2 regions of the Chitinophaga niabensis genome follow, and region 1 is predicted to be linked to the other one. Evidence: riboswitches for the same ligand, from Rfam matches in the RefSeq annotation. Region 1 holds a riboswitch; the other holds the start of a gene.

The links. Region 1 has a riboswitch for cobalamin ahead of metE (5-methyltetrahydropteroyltriglutamate--homocysteine S-methyltransferase). Riboswitches for the same ligand answer to the same signal wherever they lie in the genome.
Region 2: another riboswitch for cobalamin. It lies ahead of AAHN97_RS22570 (TonB-dependent receptor plug domain-containing protein); the one in region 1 lies ahead of metE (5-methyltetrahydropteroyltriglutamate--homocysteine S-methyltransferase).

The regions. Positions count from the first base shown of each region.
Region 1 covers NZ_CP154260.1:6,614,836-6,624,472, forward strand. The annotation lists gene AAHN97_RS26640 (ATP-binding protein) at 675-2,729, shown strand; gene AAHN97_RS26645 (SOS response-associated peptidase) at 2,845-3,594, opposite strand; gene AAHN97_RS26650 (hypothetical protein) at 3,599-4,075, opposite strand; gene AAHN97_RS26655 (Y-family DNA polymerase) at 4,079-5,365, opposite strand; gene AAHN97_RS26660 (hypothetical protein) at 5,387-5,602, opposite strand; gene AAHN97_RS26665 (response regulator) at 5,732-6,115, opposite strand; cobalamin riboswitch at 6,528-6,725, shown strand; gene metE (5-methyltetrahydropteroyltriglutamate--homocysteine S-methyltransferase) at 6,871-9,180, shown strand; gene AAHN97_RS26675 (MIP family channel protein) at 9,308-9,637, opposite strand, start outside.
Region 2 covers NZ_CP154260.1:5,681,898-5,691,534, forward strand. The annotation lists gene AAHN97_RS22555 (tetratricopeptide repeat protein) at 1-13, shown strand, start outside; gene AAHN97_RS22560 (trans-sulfuration enzyme family protein) at 102-1,262, opposite strand; gene AAHN97_RS22565 (APC family permease) at 1,316-2,647, opposite strand; cobalamin riboswitch at 2,675-2,901, shown strand; gene AAHN97_RS22570 (TonB-dependent receptor plug domain-containing protein) at 3,001-4,911, shown strand; gene AAHN97_RS22575 (DUF6580 family putative transport protein) at 4,933-5,532, shown strand; gene AAHN97_RS22580 (ABC transporter substrate-binding protein) at 5,584-6,513, shown strand; gene cobC (alpha-ribazole phosphatase family protein) at 6,540-7,100, shown strand; gene AAHN97_RS22590 (Fic family protein) at 7,185-8,285, shown strand; gene AAHN97_RS22595 (SusD/RagB family nutrient-binding outer membrane lipoprotein) at 8,321-9,637, opposite strand, start outside.

The DNA of each region.
Region 1 (9,637 bases):
CGGTTTTTGATGTTGGTCCTGCAAAAGTAATATGGTAACAATGAGCGGATGGTGACTAACATCAGGCATCCCGCCTGACCTTAGTCAAGTTAATAAAACAACCGGAGGAAAGAAAGGTTATTTATATATAAATAGATGGGTTTTAACCCATCATGGTTGTTTCCATATAGCACCTTCGTGTAATAACAAGCTTTTAACACTCCCCGGCTGGGCTGATTTTTATATTTGGGCCGTCATAGCAGCAGTACCAATAGCAGAACTGGCTGCCGTGAGTTAAATTGGAGCGTATTTAACAGGTCTGGGGTTCTCCCCGGGCCTGTTCATTTTTTGAACAGGCCAAGATTTATTATTAACCAATGGTTAACAATTCTTACCATTTTGTGTTATTAAATTAGGGTTAGAACACAGCATAACCAAGATCGAAAAATATTTATTACCAGATAGTTTAATAAGTTAAATTGGAGAGTAAACTTTACCCTGGCCCGATCTTTATCGGGCCAAAATTTTTTAAGCGCGGATTTTGTTAATCAATCGTTGCCCCGCCAGTTATATTGTGCAGGAGAAGTTATACTAATTTATTGATAACCATAATATTACTAAAGTTGCCGGTCTCATTTGTTTTGTTGATGGCATGTGAAAATGCCTTACATTTGATACAGGTATTTGTTTGAAAAATGATCTACCACCAGTTCAATATCATTAAGAAAACAGGCCTTACCTCTGCCGTGAAAGACGATGATGCCCGCAAGGTTATGATCGTGAATTCATTCAGCTTCCTTACCGCCCTGTTATGCACTTTCTGCGGTGTATCGCTCTCACTTATCTCAGGTCAGTGGATCATTTTTTATACCGCCATGGCATTTGTTGCCGGCTTCCTCAGCATCCTCCTGCTCAATCGTAAACATCATTACGCCAAGGCCAAGTTCGGACTGTTGTTCGTGTATTGCTGCGTAATGCTGTATTATGGCACAACTTTCGGCGAAAGCACACAGGTACATTTCCTGGGGCTTTTTCTCATTGGTGTTCCATTATTGATCTGCTCTCCAAAGGAAAAGGGGCTCAAATGTGCCTGTATGGCCATGCCCGTTACCGGCCTTATATTACTGGAAGCTAATTATTATTACGAGGTAGTTCAACCCATGGAACTCACCCGCAGTATGACCTTTGCTTTCCGCTGGCTGATCATGACGGTAGTGGTGGTATTGAATGGTATGGTGATCAGTTTCTACCAGGTGAATATTGCCAGTCTTGTTAAAACCCTGGGCATCCGGAATAAATCATTGAGAAAAAGGCATGAAGAGATAGCCGGTAAAGAAGCAGAACTGAAACTGGCTTATAAAGAACTGGAAAGTTATAATGAGAAACTGGAAAGAGAAGTAGAGAACCGTACCGCACAACTGAACGCGAATTATAAAGTACAGGGAGAGATCCTGAAAGATCTGCAGAATACCCTGGCGCAGATGAAGAAGAAAGATCTGCAGCTGGAAGAATATGTGGCCGAACTGGAATCTCTCAGGGCTAACCTTACCGCTGCCAGGGATGAAGCGGAAAATGCCAATGCCGCCAAATCTGCTTTCCTGCGGGAGATCAGCCATGAGATCCGCAATCCGCTGAATGCCATTATTGGTATCAGTTATCTTTTGCTGAACGACAAGAGCAATAAGAATAAGGTACCACGTGATATTGTAAGCTACATTGAGAATATCTATACCAGCAGCCACAGCCTGCTGGAGATCATCAATAATGTACTGGAATTGGCTAAGATAGAAGCGGGCAAAACAGATGATATCCGCCAGGAATCATTTGCCCTGCGGGATTGGCTGCGCAGCGTGGTGACCATTTACCAGAATGCCGCAAGGCTGAAGGATGTGGGACTGCAGTTACAGATCGATAACGGCTTGCCTTCCCATATCCTGGGAGACCGTGTACATCTTTCGCAGATCCTGAATAACCTGCTGGCAAATGCCATCAAGTTCACCCCTGCAAATAAAAAAGTAACACTCTATTGTTTTAAGAAGAATGCATTGCAATGGTGCATCCGGGTAGCGGATGAAGGAGTAGGTATTGCCAAAGAAAAACAAGCTTTGATCTTCCAGCCATTTGAGCAGGCAGATAAAACTATTTATCACAAGTTTGGTGGAACCGGTCTCGGCCTGGCTATTTCCAAACGTATTGCAGAACTGATGGGTGGAGAAATAGAAGTTTGGAGTCAACCGGGCGAAGGCACTGCCTTTACAGTAACGCTGCCATTGAAGATTGAAAAGAATCAGCAGCTGCAGGAGATTGTTCCCGGCAAGAAGCAATTCTCCGTACTGTCTTCCAGCAAACGGATCTTACTGATGGAGGATAACCAGACCAATCAGATGATCATGGAACGGTTCTTCTCTAACATCGGCATTCAGATCATGATCGCAGATAACGGGCTGGATGGCGTAGCGATGACCCGTGCGCATATGCCGGACCTGATCATTATGGATATGCATATGCCTAAAATGACCGGACGTGAAGCATTGAAACTGATCCGCGAAGACCCCACGCTGCGCCATATTCCGGTGATTGCTATTTCTGCAGATGCTTTCCGCGAACAACAGGAAGCTGCGTTGGAAGCAGGGGTGAATGAATACCTGATCAAACCTGTTGAGTTCGACCGCTTATATGAAGTAGTAGATAAATATTTAGATGCCCCCTGTTTTGTAACAGAGGAAAGGATGGTAGCGAAGGTGAGTTAATAAGCAGATTGCAGCTTTAAGCAGCAGGCAAGTTGTTATCGCAATGCAGCCAGGCATATTTATTTTTACAGTGCAAGCTAGCCTGATGCTCTTGCCATTCACAGCTTTATTGTTCTTATAACGCAGGCAAGCCCTCATACTCTGCCCTTTCAATAACCCCTTCATCATCCGGTTTTGCTTTTCTCACAGAATTCACCGGCCAGTATTCAAGGTTATCTGAAGGCAACGTGTATTGCAGGATGTTCTGTAGATCCGTATCCGTTAGATTGGGATTCAGCCATTCCTTTTCCAGTTCTATGGGAAGAATGAGCGGCATCCGTCCTGCATTATCTCCTCCATTGTGGATACGCTTCATGATATCATTTGCATCGCGGGTAAGTACGGTAAAGGTACCCGGCAGTTCTCCTGTTTCAGGATGGGGAATATGTGAGTAAGCATACAGCCCGGCAATGAAGAACATGCTGCGATCTTTTACCTTGATGTAATAAGGCACTTTATTTTTCCAACCGGGTATTTCCCGGTGTTCAAAGAAACCGGTGGCGGGAATAAGACAACGGTTCTTACGGATACGGCTCCAGTAAGCTTTTGTATCCAGCACTTTTTCAGAACGTGCATTCACCATCCATTTACGCCCTTTCTTTATTTCTTCCGGTGTTTTCATATAACCGGGAATAACACCCCATTCAAATTTCAGGAGTTTCAACTGCCCTTTGTCAGCGATCACCACAGGCCACTTGGGATAAGCCTGTGCCACTTTGTGAAAAGTAGGCTCAAAATACATATCCAGCTGTCCAAGGTCTTTCAGCTCCGGGAGATAATCATATACTGATTCAATACTGGTAGAAAAAGAGAGATCGTAACACATTGGGCTATAATTTTTCGATATCAGATAAGGGTACTTTAATTTCTTCCTGGTTCAGTTTCAATGTAATAAAAAATTCTCCAAACTGCATGAAGAGGGAGGCCTGCACTTCATCCTTCCGTTCCGGTTTCCAGCCGGTCTCTGAAGAGATATATCGTCTGATCTTTGCAGCGAGTTGATAAGAGGGTTGCCATGTTCTTTCGTTCAGCAGTGCTATATATACCAGGTAACCGGGTGGCTGTGCTGCTGCACGGTAAAGCCTTTCCTGCTCTTCTAAAATGTAAATGTACCTGCGCGGGTCTTCGGCTATTGCTTCATAATGCGCCAGTGCTGCTGTTTTGGATAGGTAGGGAGAAAGCAGCAGCACTTCTTTCATGCGGGGATCATTTCCGCGTGCATAGGTCTGCCGCACAAAATAAGCATGCCCCGCGGAGATGAGCCCATCGAGTACAACCTTATCTAATAGTGCGAGCGGATTATGCATGTGCTACGCTTTAGCTTTTAATATTTCAGGAACGCGGGTGGTGAAACAGGCAGATAATTTCTCCTGCCGCAGTTTCCACTTCATGCCATTTCCCTGGATGGCAAACCGCACCAATTGTTTATTGGAAAAGTGCTGGTTGATGTTATCCAGTGCTTTCATTAAACGGGCATCTCTTTCAAGATCAGCTTCAGAAAAAAGGTTCTGCTGCACCTGGTCTTCCGGCACAAGGTCCTGCGCCAGCACGCCTACTTTTTTGAAATTGAAATCGGGTTTGAAGATCCTGTCCAGCCCCAGCATGGCGTAATGGATCAGTTCTTTTGTGCTATTGGTGGCAGTGGGCAATTGTACATTGATGGAGCGGTAATATTGTTTATCCTGCGTGCGGAAATTATTGGTGTGCAGGAATATGGTGATCAGTTTTGCACAGCTTTTCTGGCGGCGTAATCTTTCTCCGCAGATAGCCATGTAACTGGCCAGTGCTTCCCTGATATCATTCTTCTCCGTTAATAATTTTCCAAAAGAGCGGGATACGCCCATGCCTTTCTTCGGCGGCGGTTCTTCCTGCAATTCAATAGAAGGGATACCCCGTAATTCACGTAACATCCGCAAGCCCGTAACAGACATTTCTTTACGTACCCAATCATCAGCCGCGCGGGAAAAATCCAATGCCGTATGCATGTTATGTTTATGCAGTAAGGCAGCATATTGTGCACCAACACCCCAGATATCTTCTACCGGTGTGGCTGCCAGTGCAGCGATTGTTTTTTCGGGAGAATCCAGTACGTGCACACCAATATCGCGGGAATGTTTTTTGGTGAAACGGTTGGCCAGTTTTGCCAGTGTTTTGCTGGGAGCTACCCCAACAGAAACAGGGATGCCCACTTCCTGTACAACGGTTTTTTTGATATCTGCTGCAAGCGCAAACAAATCTTTCATACCGGAGAAATCCAGGAAGGCCTCATCTATACTGTATATTTCCATGTTGGGGGAATAGCGGGCAAGCGTGCTCATTACACGATTGGAAACACTGCCGTACAAGGTATAATTGGAAGAATAAACAGCTACGTTGTTTTTCACCAGCATGTCTTCAATAGCAAAAGCGGCTTCTCCCATTTTGATGCCCAGGGCTTTGGCTTCCTCTGACCGGGCTACTACGCATCCATCATTATTACTCAATACAACCACCGGCCTCGTTTTGATCTTGGGGTTGAAGAGCCGCTCACAGCTCGCATAGAAATTGTTACAATCTACAATGGCGATCATTTTGTCTTTTGCTAAGTTCTTTAGCAAAACTACCGAATATTTTTGGGACTATGCAAAATGTTTTGTGATAGCTTCCGCCAGTGCGGAAATAATGCCGGCATCCACAGGATCCCCGCTGGTAAGGGCCCGCAGGTTATCTTCTTCATCCAGTTCAAAAATAATATGACTGTTTTCCGCAGTCACGTGAAAAGAAATGGAATACCCTTTGGCATAAGGTGTTACAAGATAAGACTGTTCTTTGATGGTAACGGAGAATGGCTCCATGCGGTAGCGGTTTAAGCATAAAGATACGGAGGAGCTGATAAACAGATTGTCCATTTATCCCGGGAAATAACCGGGGTCATTACCCGGGGAACGGACCAATGAGTTACAAACGTTAGATTAAAAGGCCGGCTAGTCTTGCAGGCGCCTCACATTCAGGAGGCGGTTCACTTTTTTTGCCAGATCTTGTGGTGAAAAAGGTTTGGTGATGAATTCAGCTGCTTCCAGGCCAAACCAGTCTGAAATAGCGCTCTGCATGAAGGCACCGAGAATGATCACCATAATAGGAAAGGGCCTTGCTTCCTGGCTCCTGCGGATCTGGTCGGCCATTTCCCTCAGGTCTTCAAATGGTAGTTTGAGATCGATCAATACAAGATCATAATCATTCAAAACAAGATTAAGAATAGCTTCTTTGCCATTTAATGCCAGCTCTGTGTCGAATCCTTCTCTCTTCAGTATTAGCTCCAGTACACGGATCATCAGCAGGTCATCTTCAATAACCAGTATCTTTTTCATATACGATACACATAAGTTAACGAGGCTGCATAGGACGTACGATGCCCTGCTGCTGTGTAGCCAGCGGCGCAATCCATGCTGCTTCCAATGAAAGTTTTTGTTTTTTTCTCTGATGTAGCGTGTATACGGTTCCGTTGTTTTTTGCTCGCGGTTCAACGGGCAATATAGGTATACAGTTACTCTATGGTGGCGAGGGCCTTCGGTTTCCGGTTAGTTATGGTTAAAACTACTTAGCAAAATGCATTTAGCTGCAATCATATTTGCGAATACTGTGCCAAAAATTATTGCATTCCAGTATGTTAACGCTCATTAACCGGAATCAATTTAAAAACAAGTCATTTAACTGCCGCTTAACAAAGTATAGGAAAATATTCTGCACCTTCCTATATTTGCTCCTGAGTTCTTTACTTATTCTTTCTTTCCACAGTGCGGTAGGCGATGAAAGTCGCTTTTAATTTGGAACCGTGTGCAAATCACGGGCTGTCGCGCAACTGTAAGTAACGCTACCTGTTACTGCCAATCATGTTCATTGCTCTAACCTGAATAGACGAGTGAGAAGAACGGCAGTAATGTTACAAGCCAGGATACTTGCCGTGCTGTGTAAGACAAATGCTTTCGCGAATTGAAGCAGTAGTCGGGAACGGAAGGGCATGCCCTGACGTGTCTTTTCATTTCTTACCTCTCACAAGTCCTGAAAGCATACCAGAAACCGTAAGGGACATTAATTCACATTAATGTTTTAAAAGTTTATGCGTATGCTCAAACACAATCTTGGCTACCCTCGTATGGGAGCACAACGTCAGCTCAAAAAAGCCAACGAACAGTACTGGCAGGGCCGCATCAGTCGCCCCGAGCTATTTTCAACCGCCAAACGCCTGCAGGAAGAACACTGGGCTATCCAGCAGCAGGCAGGGATGGACCTGATCCCCTGTAATGATTTCAGTTTTTATGACCAGGTATTGGATATGACCCTGCTCCTGGGGGCCATACCAGACCGCTACGCACCTGTGGTAACAGATGTGGCAGAGAATACGGAGATAGACCTCTATTTTGCCATGGCCCGCGGTTACCAGAAGGATGGGCTGGACATCACAGCCATGGAAATGACCAAGTGGTTCGATACCAATTACCATTACATTGTTCCCGAGTTCACCGCAAAGCAGGAGTTCCGCCTTTTCTCCGGCAAAGTGTTCAGCGCATTTGATGGTGCCCGCCATTATACAGGCAATACACCTAAACCCGTATTGATCGGCCCCGTTTCTTATCTCCTGCTTGGCAAGGAAAAGGGCAGCGGTTTTCACAGGATCAGCCTGCTGAACAGGTTGCTGCCTGTATACATCAGCGTGCTGCAAAAGTTACAGGCACAGGGCGCTGAATGGGTGCAGCTGGATGAACCTTTCCTGGCCATGGACCTTACGGAAGCAGAAACCAATGCATTCAAACAGGCTTACCAGGAGATCGCCAAACAATGCAAAGGGCTCAAGATCATGGTAGCAACTTACTTTGAAGGCCTGAGAGAAAACACAGTCCTGGCCGCTAATCTGCCGGTTTGTTGTTTGCATATAGACCTTACCCGTGCACCACATCAGTTGGATGCAGTACTCGCTGCCCTGCCGCCTAAAACCTCTTTATCATTGGGCGTGGTAGATGGCCGGAACATCTGGAAGAATGATTATGCCACATCATTGGACTTCCTGAAAAAAGCAGTAGCAGCTTTAGGAGAAGAACGGGTGATGATAGCACCGGGTTGTTCTTTACTGCATACCCCGGCAGACCTGGACTTTGAAACAGACCTTGATCCGGAGATGAAGTCATGGATGGCATTTGCACGCCAGAAGTTACAGGAGGTGTTTGAACTGCATGCTATCTTAAAAGGTAATGATGTTTTGTTAAAAGCTAACCAGGCAGCCATCCGATCGCGCAGTGCGTCTCCGCGTATCCATAAACAGGAAGTGAAACAACGCACGGCTGCTATCACCAATGCAGATGCGAGCAGGCAAAGCCCTTTCCCGCAAAGGCAGAAGGTGCAGGAGGAAAGATTCCATCTTCCTTTATTCCCTACCACTACCATTGGTTCTTTCCCGCAAACAGACGATATCCGCCAGTTGCGTGCACAACTGCGCAAAGGAGACATCACGCAGCAGCAATATGATACAGCTATTGAAGCTGCCACCCTTACGGCTATACGCTGGCAGGAAGAGATAGGACTGGATGTACTGGTGCATGGAGAGTTCGAGCGGAACGACATGGTGGAATATTTTGGCGAAATGCTGGATGGTTTCACTTTCACCCGTAATGGATGGGTGCAGAGTTATGGTAGCCGTTGTGTAAAACCTCCGGTGATCTATGGCGATGTAAGCCGGCCAAAAGACATGACCGTTAGATGGACGAAATACGCACAGGCGCAAACACATCTTCCCATGAAAGCGATGCTCACAGGGCCGGTTACCATCCTGCAATGGTCTTTTGTACGGGACGATCAACCCCGTTCTGTCACTACCAACCAGATTGCATTAGCCATCCGGGAAGAAGTACAGGCATTGGAGAAAGCCGGAATTGGTGTTATACAGATTGATGAACCGGCTATCCGGGAAGGATTGCCTTTAAGGAAAGATGACCGCGGGCAATACCTGCACTGGGCGGTGAAAGCCTTCAGGGTAGCATCCTGCGGAGTGAAGGACGATACACAGATCCACACGCATATGTGTTACAGTGAGTTCAATGATATCATTGAACATATTGCAGCGATGGATGCAGATGTGATCACTATAGAAACCTCCCGTTCACAAATGGAGCTGCTGGAAGCCTTTGCAGGATTCCATTATCCAAATGAGATAGGGCCGGGTGTGTATGATATTCACTCACCAAGGGTACCGGCTACAGAAGAAATGGTGAGCCTCCTGCAAAAAGCGGCCGTGTTACTGCCTGTGCGGAACCTTTGGGTGAACCCGGATTGCGGACTGAAAACACGCAAATGGCCGGAAACCAAAGCCGCACTGGAGAATATGGTGGCTGCGGCGAAAGAGGCGAGGAGCCTTTTACAGGAAAAACAACCATCCTTATAAAAACTAAAAAAGCCTCCCGGTGCAGGGAGGCTTTTTGTTTATTTCTTTTTCAGCGTGGGAAGGCATTTGTTTTCCGGCATGGGAGACTTTTTTTTAACAGAGAATGATTTTTCCCAGCACCGGAGGCTTACTTCTTCTCCAACACCCGCCATACAATCGCAGCTGCAATTCCCCCAACAACCGGGGCAACGATAAATAACCAGAGTTGTTCCAGGGCTTTTCCGCCAGCAAAAATAGCCGGCCCGAAGCTCCGGGCAGGGTTTACAGAAGTTCCCGTGATAGGAATAGCCACCAGGTGGATCAGCACAAGGGTAAACCCAATAGCCAGCCCGGCCATGGTACCATTCCCCCATTTAGAGGTAGTGCCAAAGATCACAAAGAGGAACAGGAAAGTGAGCACCGCCTCAGCCAGGAAGGCAGAAGCAATATTATATTCTGCCAGGTAACCGGGTCCCCA
Region 2 (9,637 bases), 930 kb from region 1:
GATGCCTGGTTGATGATAAATTCCTTTATAAAAGAAATCCCGGTAGGCCATGCTTACCGGGATTTTTTATGCTTGCAGGCCGGAACTCCGGCCGCCTATATCTAGATCTTATTTAAAGCCTGCTCCAGGTCTTTAATTAAATATCCCGGGTCCTCCAGCCCTATATACAACCGCACCATCTTATGTTTCGGCTCCTTAGGATCAAAACTATCCGCCTCCAGGGAAGCACAGGCAGGGAAAGCCAAAGACTCATGCCCACCCCAGGAAACAGCCATGAGAAAATGTTTCAGGGAATTGCAGAACAATTCCACCTGCTCCCGGCGTTCCACTTTTAATTGAATGGTCAGCAACCCCGCTGCTCCCTTCATCTGGCTGGAAGCCAGTTCAAACTGCGGAAAATCCGGGTCCAGCGGAAAGAATACTTTATGGATCAGGGGATGTTTTTTCAGCCATGCCAATACCTGCCGGGTACTATCCGCACTGCGTTGCAGCCTGATCTCCAGGGTACGCAACCCTCTCAGTAAAAGCCATGCATTAAAAGGCGCAATACCACTGCCGATATTCAGGTATTCAGATACAAAGATCCGGCGGATCTTTTCCTGGGAACCGGTCAATACACCCGCCATGGTATCACTATGACCACTGATGAATTTGGTAGCAGATTGCAGGCAGAGATCTATCCCCATCAGATGCGGTTGCTGGTACAAAGGTGTACAGTAACTGTTATCGATCATGGTGGTGATATTCCGGCTGCGACCTAATTGGGCTACGGCCTTTATATCCTGTAACTCAAACGTAAAGGAGTTGGGAGATTCCAGGTAAATGAGACGGGTATTGGGCCGGATCGCCTTTTCAAAATTGGCGGTGTCCGTTCCGTCCACAAAAGTGGTTTCCACCCCGAATTTCGGCAGGATGATCTCAAATAGTTGTCTTGCCCAATTGTAAGGGTCGCGTACACAGATCACATGGTCCCCCTGTTGCACAACAGAAAGTACCCCCGTAAAAATAGCTGCGGCGCCGCTTCCAAATACAAGCGCATCCTCCGCTCCATCCAATGCGGCCAGCTTCTGCCGAAGGATGTCAATGGTTGGATTATGCCCCCGGGAGTACAGGAAACCCTTGTACTCATCCAGCAGCAGGTCTCTCATAGCTGCGACTGTCTCGAACGCAAAATTGCTGCTTTGCATAATTGGAGGAGCAATGGCATTAAAATATTGCTCTCTGTCTTCCCCCAATTCATTGATAATAAACGATAGATCCATAGTCAGTTGTATTCCCTTTGCACTATCCAAAAAAGACGCAAAGTACATAAACTTCATTTCTCCGTGACGGTCCGGCGTACGGCTCTTTTCATAAAAAAGTAGATCGGCAGGCCCGCTACGAACCAGAACATTCCACTAAGGGCCTGCTGCCAGTCACTTATAAAGATATTGACTGTTACAAAGAGATAAGTTCCAATAAAAAATACCGGTAACCAGGGGTATAAACGCATTTTATAGATACCTGTATTGTCCAGGTGCGCCGTTTTCTTCCTCAGGATAAATATAGTGGCCGCCGCAGAAGCCAGGCCGATGGAATCAAACAGCATTACGTACTGGATGATCTTGTCAAAATTGCTCAGGAAATACAGCAGCCCTATGATCAATACAGTAAAGGTGGTAAGGGCCACTTCCTGCACCTGCGTTTTGCTGTTCACCCTTTTAAAGACCGAAGGTAATACCCCGTCTTCCGCCATGGCGTAATACATGCGGGGATTGGAAATGAGGTTCACGTTAGAATACCCCAGCACGGATAAGAACAATAAAATAGAGGTGATCTTAAATCCGTTCTCTCCAAAAAATACGCCTGCCATACGGGCTGCCAGGGCATCTGTTGTTTTCAGCTGCTCAAAACCTATCACTTTCACATAAGCATAGTTCACCGTCAGGTATAAGAAAAGGATAATGCTGATGCCAATGAAAATAGCCCTGGGTGTATTTTTAGCCGGCTCCCGTACATCACTTCCAAAGTTGATGGTCTGCTGATAACCGCCATAGGTAAAGAATACCGGTACCAGGGCAGCACCAAAAATATAAAACCAGCCATGGCTGCTGGTGGTGGTAGCTGTACTGGGCGGGGCCACATGATTGCTGAATACGGTTAAACAAAGCAGTAATACCATCCCTATCTTCACCACCGTAAGTATATTCTGCCAGTTGGCACTCATACGGATGCCCATCATATTGATCACATACAGGAATAGCACAGCCCCGATGGCAATGGCTTTCCGCCCTCCTTCATGTTGAACGGTTTCGGGTAAAAGCACTGGCCCTATATATTCCGCCCCAACAATACAAACAGCTGCAATGGAAGCCGCATTAGAGATCACCAGCGTCCAGTTGATCATAAAAGAATAAGCAGGATGGTAACCATAGGAGCATACTTTATAAAAGCCCCCTGCAACAGGATAACGGGAACCGATCTCTGCATAAGTAAGCGCCCCGCATAAGGAAACAAGTCCTGCCAATGCCCATACAGCATAGAACAATGTTGGCGTACCGGTTTCCCGGGCCACGCTCACAGGGGTTTTGAAGATGCCCATACCAATCACTAATCCCACCACTATCATCGTCAGGTCAAAGGGCCCCAGCTTAGGTTTAATACTCATATCTACAAGATATTACAAAATATCGTAGGTTTGCCCCCGGTAAACGGTTGCCCTTAGAAGATATCCTTCTTCTATCAGGCATTAATAGGGAATCCGGTTCAATTCCGGAGCTATCCCCGTAGCTGTGATCCTGCTTCCTTATCTTTCTCCATAAGGAATGTTTTTCGGACGCTTCAACCACTTCTCATAACGGGAGGGAAGGTCAATCCGGAAAGCAGGAAAGCCAGAAGACCTGCCGTATACCCATTTTATCAGTCCGCGCTTTCGGGTGAAAAGCGGAGGGTGTAATTGCCTGTTCGAAACGGCATTCTATACTTTTCAGTATCTCCCTTGCGTGTAATTAAAACAATTACATGAAAAAAAACATCTACACACCAATCGCAATTGCCATGCTGGCAATGGGCCACGCTGGCTTCGCGCAGGATTCTTCGCGCGTATCGCAACTCAACACCGTAGTAGTTACTGCTACCAAATTCGCCAAAAAACAAAGTGAAACCGGTAAGGTGCTCACCGTTATTGGCCGTGAACAAATTGAAAGGAACATCGGCCGCTCTGTAAGTGATGTACTGAATGAACAAGCCGGCATCGTGATCAATGGCGTAGGTTCCAACCCCGGTAAAAACAAAGAACTGTATTTCCGCGGTGCCACTTCTCAATATACCACTATCCTCTTAGATGGTATCCCCGCTGCAGATGCTACCGGCCTTACCGGTAATGCCATCGACCTCCGCTTTATGCCGGTAGACCTCATCGAAAGAATTGAGATCCTGCGCGGCACACAATCTACATTGTATGGTGCAGATGCCATCGCCGGTGTGATCAACATCATCACTAAAAAAGGCGGCGTAAAACCCATCAGTGGTTTCGGCAACCTTACCTGGGGCAGCAACCGCAGCCTGAAAGGAACAGTTGGTCTGCGCGGCCACCAGGAGAATGTTGACTACAACGTGAGCTTCACCCACTTTGAAACAGATGGTATCTCTGAAGCCGCACCGCATGATACGGTGACCAATCCGCAATTCGACAAGGATGGTTACAAACAGAATGCCGTGATGGTAAACCTCGGCATCCAGGCTACAGAACAGCTGAAACTGCAACCCTTCTTCGTATACTCTGATTACAAAAGCTCTTACGATGGCGGCCCATTTGTGGATGCCCTGAAGAACACTAACAAATCAGATCTCATCCATACCGGTATCCGTGGTATCTATGACCTGAACGGTAAAGGAGAAATACGCGCCAATTTCGGCTACCAGAAAGTAACACGCGTGGATGAAAGCCAGTGGGGAGTACTTCCCCTGGACGGCCGTTCTTACTTCGCGGATGTGTATGGTCACTATAGCATCAATGACTGGTTCCAGGTACTGGCAGGAGTGGAATATCGTAAAGCGGAACTGATAGACACAGTTAATTTCCTTGTCAACAAATTCAGTGCACGCTCGCTATTCAACACCAGCCCTTACGTGTCTGTATTCATTAAAAACCTGCATGGCTTCAGCTTTGAAGCTGGCGGCCGTTATACCCTGCATTCCAAGTTCGGCAACAACTTCACTTACAGCCTCAACCCTTCTTACCTGGTGTCTGATAAGCTGAAACTGTTTGTGAACATCTCTTCCGGATTCAAGGCACCTACTTTAACTGCGCTCTATGCTTCTTACGGAGATGAGAACCTGAAAGCAGAAAAAGCCACCAGCTACGAAGCCGGCTTCCAGACCTTCCTCATAAAAGATAAACTGGATCTCCGCGTAGTAGGATTCAAACGTGATATTAAAGATGTGATCGCCTACATCGGCAACAAGTACATGAACTTTAACAAGCAGAACGATAAAGGAATAGAAGTGGAACTGGCTGTACATCCTGCAAAAGGCCTGGATGTGAAAGTATTCTACGCTTATGTGGAAGGACAGGTAACTACCAGGGCCGGTACAAAAGATACCACCTACAATAACCTCGTACGCCGTCCTAACCACAGTGGTGGTTTGAACATTGCTTACCAGGTATTACCGAAAGTATTAGTAAGCACCAATATCCGCCAGGTAGGTACCAGGAACGATCTGTACTTTCCGCCATGGCCAAATCCTTCTCAGAATGTTGAGCTGAAAGCCTACACCATCTGGGATATGTATGCAGAATACCGCTTCTCTGACAATGGCCGTTTATTTTTTAATGCAAATAATATCACCAATAACAAAAAATATTGGGAAATTTACGGATACTCCGTGCAAGGCTTTAACATGCAGGCCGGAATATCTTTCAGTTTGTAATATCTAAATACTATACCCGTCATGTCAATTAAAAACTTACAGCCCCGCTTTTTAGTGCTGTTATTATTCATCGTAGTAGCAGGTGTACTGCGGATCACCGCAGCAGGTGAGATCACCCCCTTCTCCAATTTTTCTCCTGTAGGAGCCATGGCCTTATTTGGCGGCGCTTACTTTGCAGATAAATGGAAAAGTTATGTGTTCCCGCTGCTCACCCTTTTCCTCGGTGATGTGATCATGAGCCAAACCATCTATAAAGCATATGCCACCGGCATCCTGTATGAAGGATGGATCTGGACGTACCTGGGCTTTGCCGCTATGGTATTAACCGGACAGCTCATCATCAAAAAAGTGCGGATCACCAATGTGGTGGCTGCCAGCATGATCGCTGCCATCGTATTCTGGCTGCTGGCCGATTTCGGTACATGGACCACCACACATAATATTGACATGACAACCGGTCTTCCCTTCACAAAAGATGCACAAGGTCTCGTGAAATGTTACATACAAGGGTTGCCGTTAGTAAAGAATACCATACTGAGTAACCTAGTGTTCAGTGCTATCTTCTTCGGTTTATTCGAGTGGATGCAGAACAAAATACCAGCACTGTCTATTCCAAGATAATATCACAAAGGGGCTGGCTGCATGGTCAGCCCCTTTATAAAAAATACAAACATGGTCGCCTGTTCCTTTCTCCCCGCTGCCACACAAATGATCTACGATATGGGCCTGCAACACCTGTTGCATGGCGTTACATTTGAATGCCCGCCCATTGCACTTGCTGAAAAACAACGGGTAGTACGCTACGTATTGGAAGGAAATACTTACAGCAGTGAGGAAATAGACCGCATCTTTTCTGCGTCCAAAGCACAGGGCAAGAGTTTGTATTATGTGGATGATGCCGTACTGGGAGCCATTGCACCGGATGTGATCTTTACACAGGATGTTTGCGAAGTATGCCAGATAGATACCCATTGCACGCAACAGGCCGTTTATAAATTACCAAAGCTCCCCGAGCTGGTAAGCCTCAGCCCCAATAACCTCCAGGATGTTTTTAATTGTGCTATCACCATAGGTAAAGCATTGGGAGAAGAAGAAGCCGCTTACCGTTACCTCGCCCGTTTACAGGAACGTTTGGACTTTACTGTAGATACTCTACGTGCACACCGTGCTCCCTTACGCCGTGTGATGATCATGGAATGGATGGCCCCTGTGTATAACTGCGGTCACTGGATCCCTTACCAGGTTGCTTATGCTGGTGGGGTAGACATGTTATCCAATCCCGCCGGCGATTCCATCGTTACCCCCTGGGAAAAGATACTACGTTATGACCCCGAAGTATTAGTAATTGCACCCTGCGGTTTTCTCACAGAACGTTCCGCACAGGAATTACATCTCGTAACCCGCGTGCCCGGTTGGGAGCAATTACAAGCTGTACGCAATAACCATGTATTTCTGGCTGACTACGATCTCTTCACCCAACCCAGTGCCAGCACATTGGTAGATGGTATCACTGTGCTTTCCCATCTTTTCCATCCAGAAATATTTCCCACGCCCATTGAGCTGCAACACAAGTTCAGAACACTGGACCTTCAACCTGCGTAATAGAATTATAGTATCTTTGCGCCGGAATGAGGGATATATTTTTAATAAGGCATACTACGCCTGATGTAATTTACGGCACCTGCTACGGATTTACCGACCTAGACCTGGCCAGCACTTTTCATACAGAAGCTACCCGCGTGCAGAACATCTTACCGGCAAAAGACTTTACCGTTTTCGCCAGTCCCCTACAACGATGCAGCAAACTGGCCGAGTTCCTGTTTGGCGCTCCCTTTGTAACCGATGAACGTTTACGCGAAGTGAATTTCGGCGACTGGGAAATGCAAACCTGGACAGACATTGCTATCACCACTCCCAAAACCTGGATGGCAGATTACCTCTACAACCCCATGCCCAACGGCGAAAGTTATGCCGCTCTCTACGAACGCAGCGTAGCCGCTTTCCAGGAAATACTAAAAACCAAAGAAGATACCGTTATCGTCACCCACGGCGGCGTGATCCGTTCCATTTTAGCCTACGCAACCAATACAGCCCTGGAAGATTCTTATGGGATCAGGGTGGAATATGGGCGGGTGGCGCATTTGAGGGCAAATGAGGAAGGATTTGAGGTGAAGGGACTGAATTTGTAAGGGAGCTTTGCGGAGAATAAATGATCTATTTTACGCACTATTTGCGGAGAATAAGCCGTATATTTACCGCATAAAATGCGGAGTATGTACTTACACCAATTACCAAAATGGCCTGACTTCTATTTTGATTTCCCCAAAACCTACTGGGCTCTTGTAGACGTTCGCCATAATCAGGGTAAGCTGTTAGGCCGAATGGAAAGTCTTGGGTTCAATCTGCAAAAACAAGCCGGATTGCAGAACCTTACATTAGATGTAATCAAATCCAGCGAAATAGAAGGTGAGATCCTTAACCCAGAACAGGTACGTTCTTCCATTGCACGAAGATTAGGAATAGATATTGGTGGCTTCGTTCCGGCAGACCGGGACGTGGAAGGCATCGTGGATATGATGGTAGATGCCACACAACACTACAAAGAGCCACTAACGGCTGAACGGCTCTTCCGCTGGCATACCTCATTATTTCCTGCAAACAAATACAAAATGACCATTGGCGCATGGCGGACAAATGCAAAAGATGCCCCCATGCAAGTAGTATCAGGCCCCATAGGCTATGAGAAAGTTCACTTTCAGGCACCGGACTCAGATAAACTGGATGCTGAAATGCAAAAGTTCCTCGACTGGTTCAATGATACCGATCCGATGTTGGACCCGGTTATAAAAGCAGCCATGGCACATCTTTGGTTTGTAACCATTCATCCATTTGATGACGGCAATGGCCGCATAGGCCGTGCTATTGCAGATATGGCAATGGCTCGTGCAGATGAAACACCATACAGGTTCTACAGTATGTCTGCACAGATCAGAGCTGAAAGGAATACCTATTATCATATGCTGCAGGAAACACAAAGAAGCGAGCTGGATATCACCGAATGGCTGGCCTGGTTCCTTCAATGTTTTGACCGCTCTATCGCCGCTACTGATAATACACTGGCAATGATAATGAAGAGAAAGAAATTCTGGGACAATTTTGCAACCGAGCCGCTCAATGAACGACAGAAAAAAATGCTTAGTAAACTATTGGATGATTTCGAAGGAAAGCTCACTTCCTCCAAATGGGCTAAAATGAATAAATGCTCTCAGGACACCGCCACCAGAGATATACAGGACCTCATAACAAAAGGCATCCTCGAAAAAGAAGACTCCGGCGGCAGAAGCACCAACTACGCCTTAAAAGAAATAGCATAAAAAAGCCCCGATACAATCGGGGCTTTTTAAGATCATTACTTTATCAACCACATCTTCGCATTAATATCATCCACCGCAGAACCAAACTGTTTCTGCACCGCATCCTTCCAATTCTTTTCATTAGAAGAACGATGACTATCAGGATATTTAAACCGCATGGGTATCACTCCATTATTCCCAGTCCCTGCACCTACACTGAAGACCGGCACGCCCGTTCTTCTCCAGTTCAGGTAAGCTTCAAAGTCCGAACCCTGGAAAAACGCCAGGTACTTTTGCGTTAATATCTGTGCCAGACCGGTAGCATTATTTCCTGCATACTTTACATCCGGCTGTTGATAATACACACCTTCAAAATTGAAGGGAATGGTATAATTGGTACCTGCATACGCTTTGGTGACATTGCCCGGTGCATCAACAGGAACACCATAAAATGAAAGAGAAGCACGGATACCTTTTTTATACCAGTCTTCCGCATTACCTGTGATCCAGCTACGGTTGATCGCTTCGGCAATATTGAAACACATTTCAGCATACCCGATATACACCTGTGGTTCTGGAGAATACCCTGAATAATAACGGCTCCTGCTTCTGAGAGAGTAAGCCGCATTCACCACATCCGCCATTTTAGAGGACATGTCATCCAGGCTTTCACCGGAAGGCGCACCCACATACGCTGTAATATCAGCAGGCGTTTTACCATTCTTCAATTGTTGCGTGGCAGGCTCCGCAGTGATGTAAGCACGTGGGTCATTCAAGCTCACCAGCTTGTTCAGATAGGTGGCAGACATGTTATAACGGGTTGCATCGTTCCCCAGGTTATCCGGGTTGATGGGATATTTATTGATGTTGTTATAGGTATACTGCATGTTCTGCTGCACACTCGTCATCAAAGGATACTTGGCAGGATTATTCACTACATCCGCAAACTGCTGCCCTACCTTCAATTCAGCATCTGCTGTTTTCATACTCAGGCTGATCAGCACACGCAAACGCAAAGTGTTTACCGTACGCTGCCAGTTTTCAAGATTGTTACCAAAGTAGAAATCGTTGGATAAGATCTGGCCTACGCTGGTATTACTTTTATCCGGGTTCACGATGAGCTGTGTAAGATCTGTATTGGCTTCATCCAGCCATTTCAGTATCTGGAGGAAGATCGCTTTCTGATCATCATACACAGGATAGAGGTTATCTTTTCCTTTCAAAGCCTCTGTCATCGGCAGATCACCTACCATTACCGTCATGCGGTAAAAGAGGAAGGCTTTGAAGAATTTACCCAATGCTGCATAAGGGTTCACCGTAGCACCACCCAAACGTTTGGCCTCTGATTCCATTTTCAGCACATTGGCCAGCGA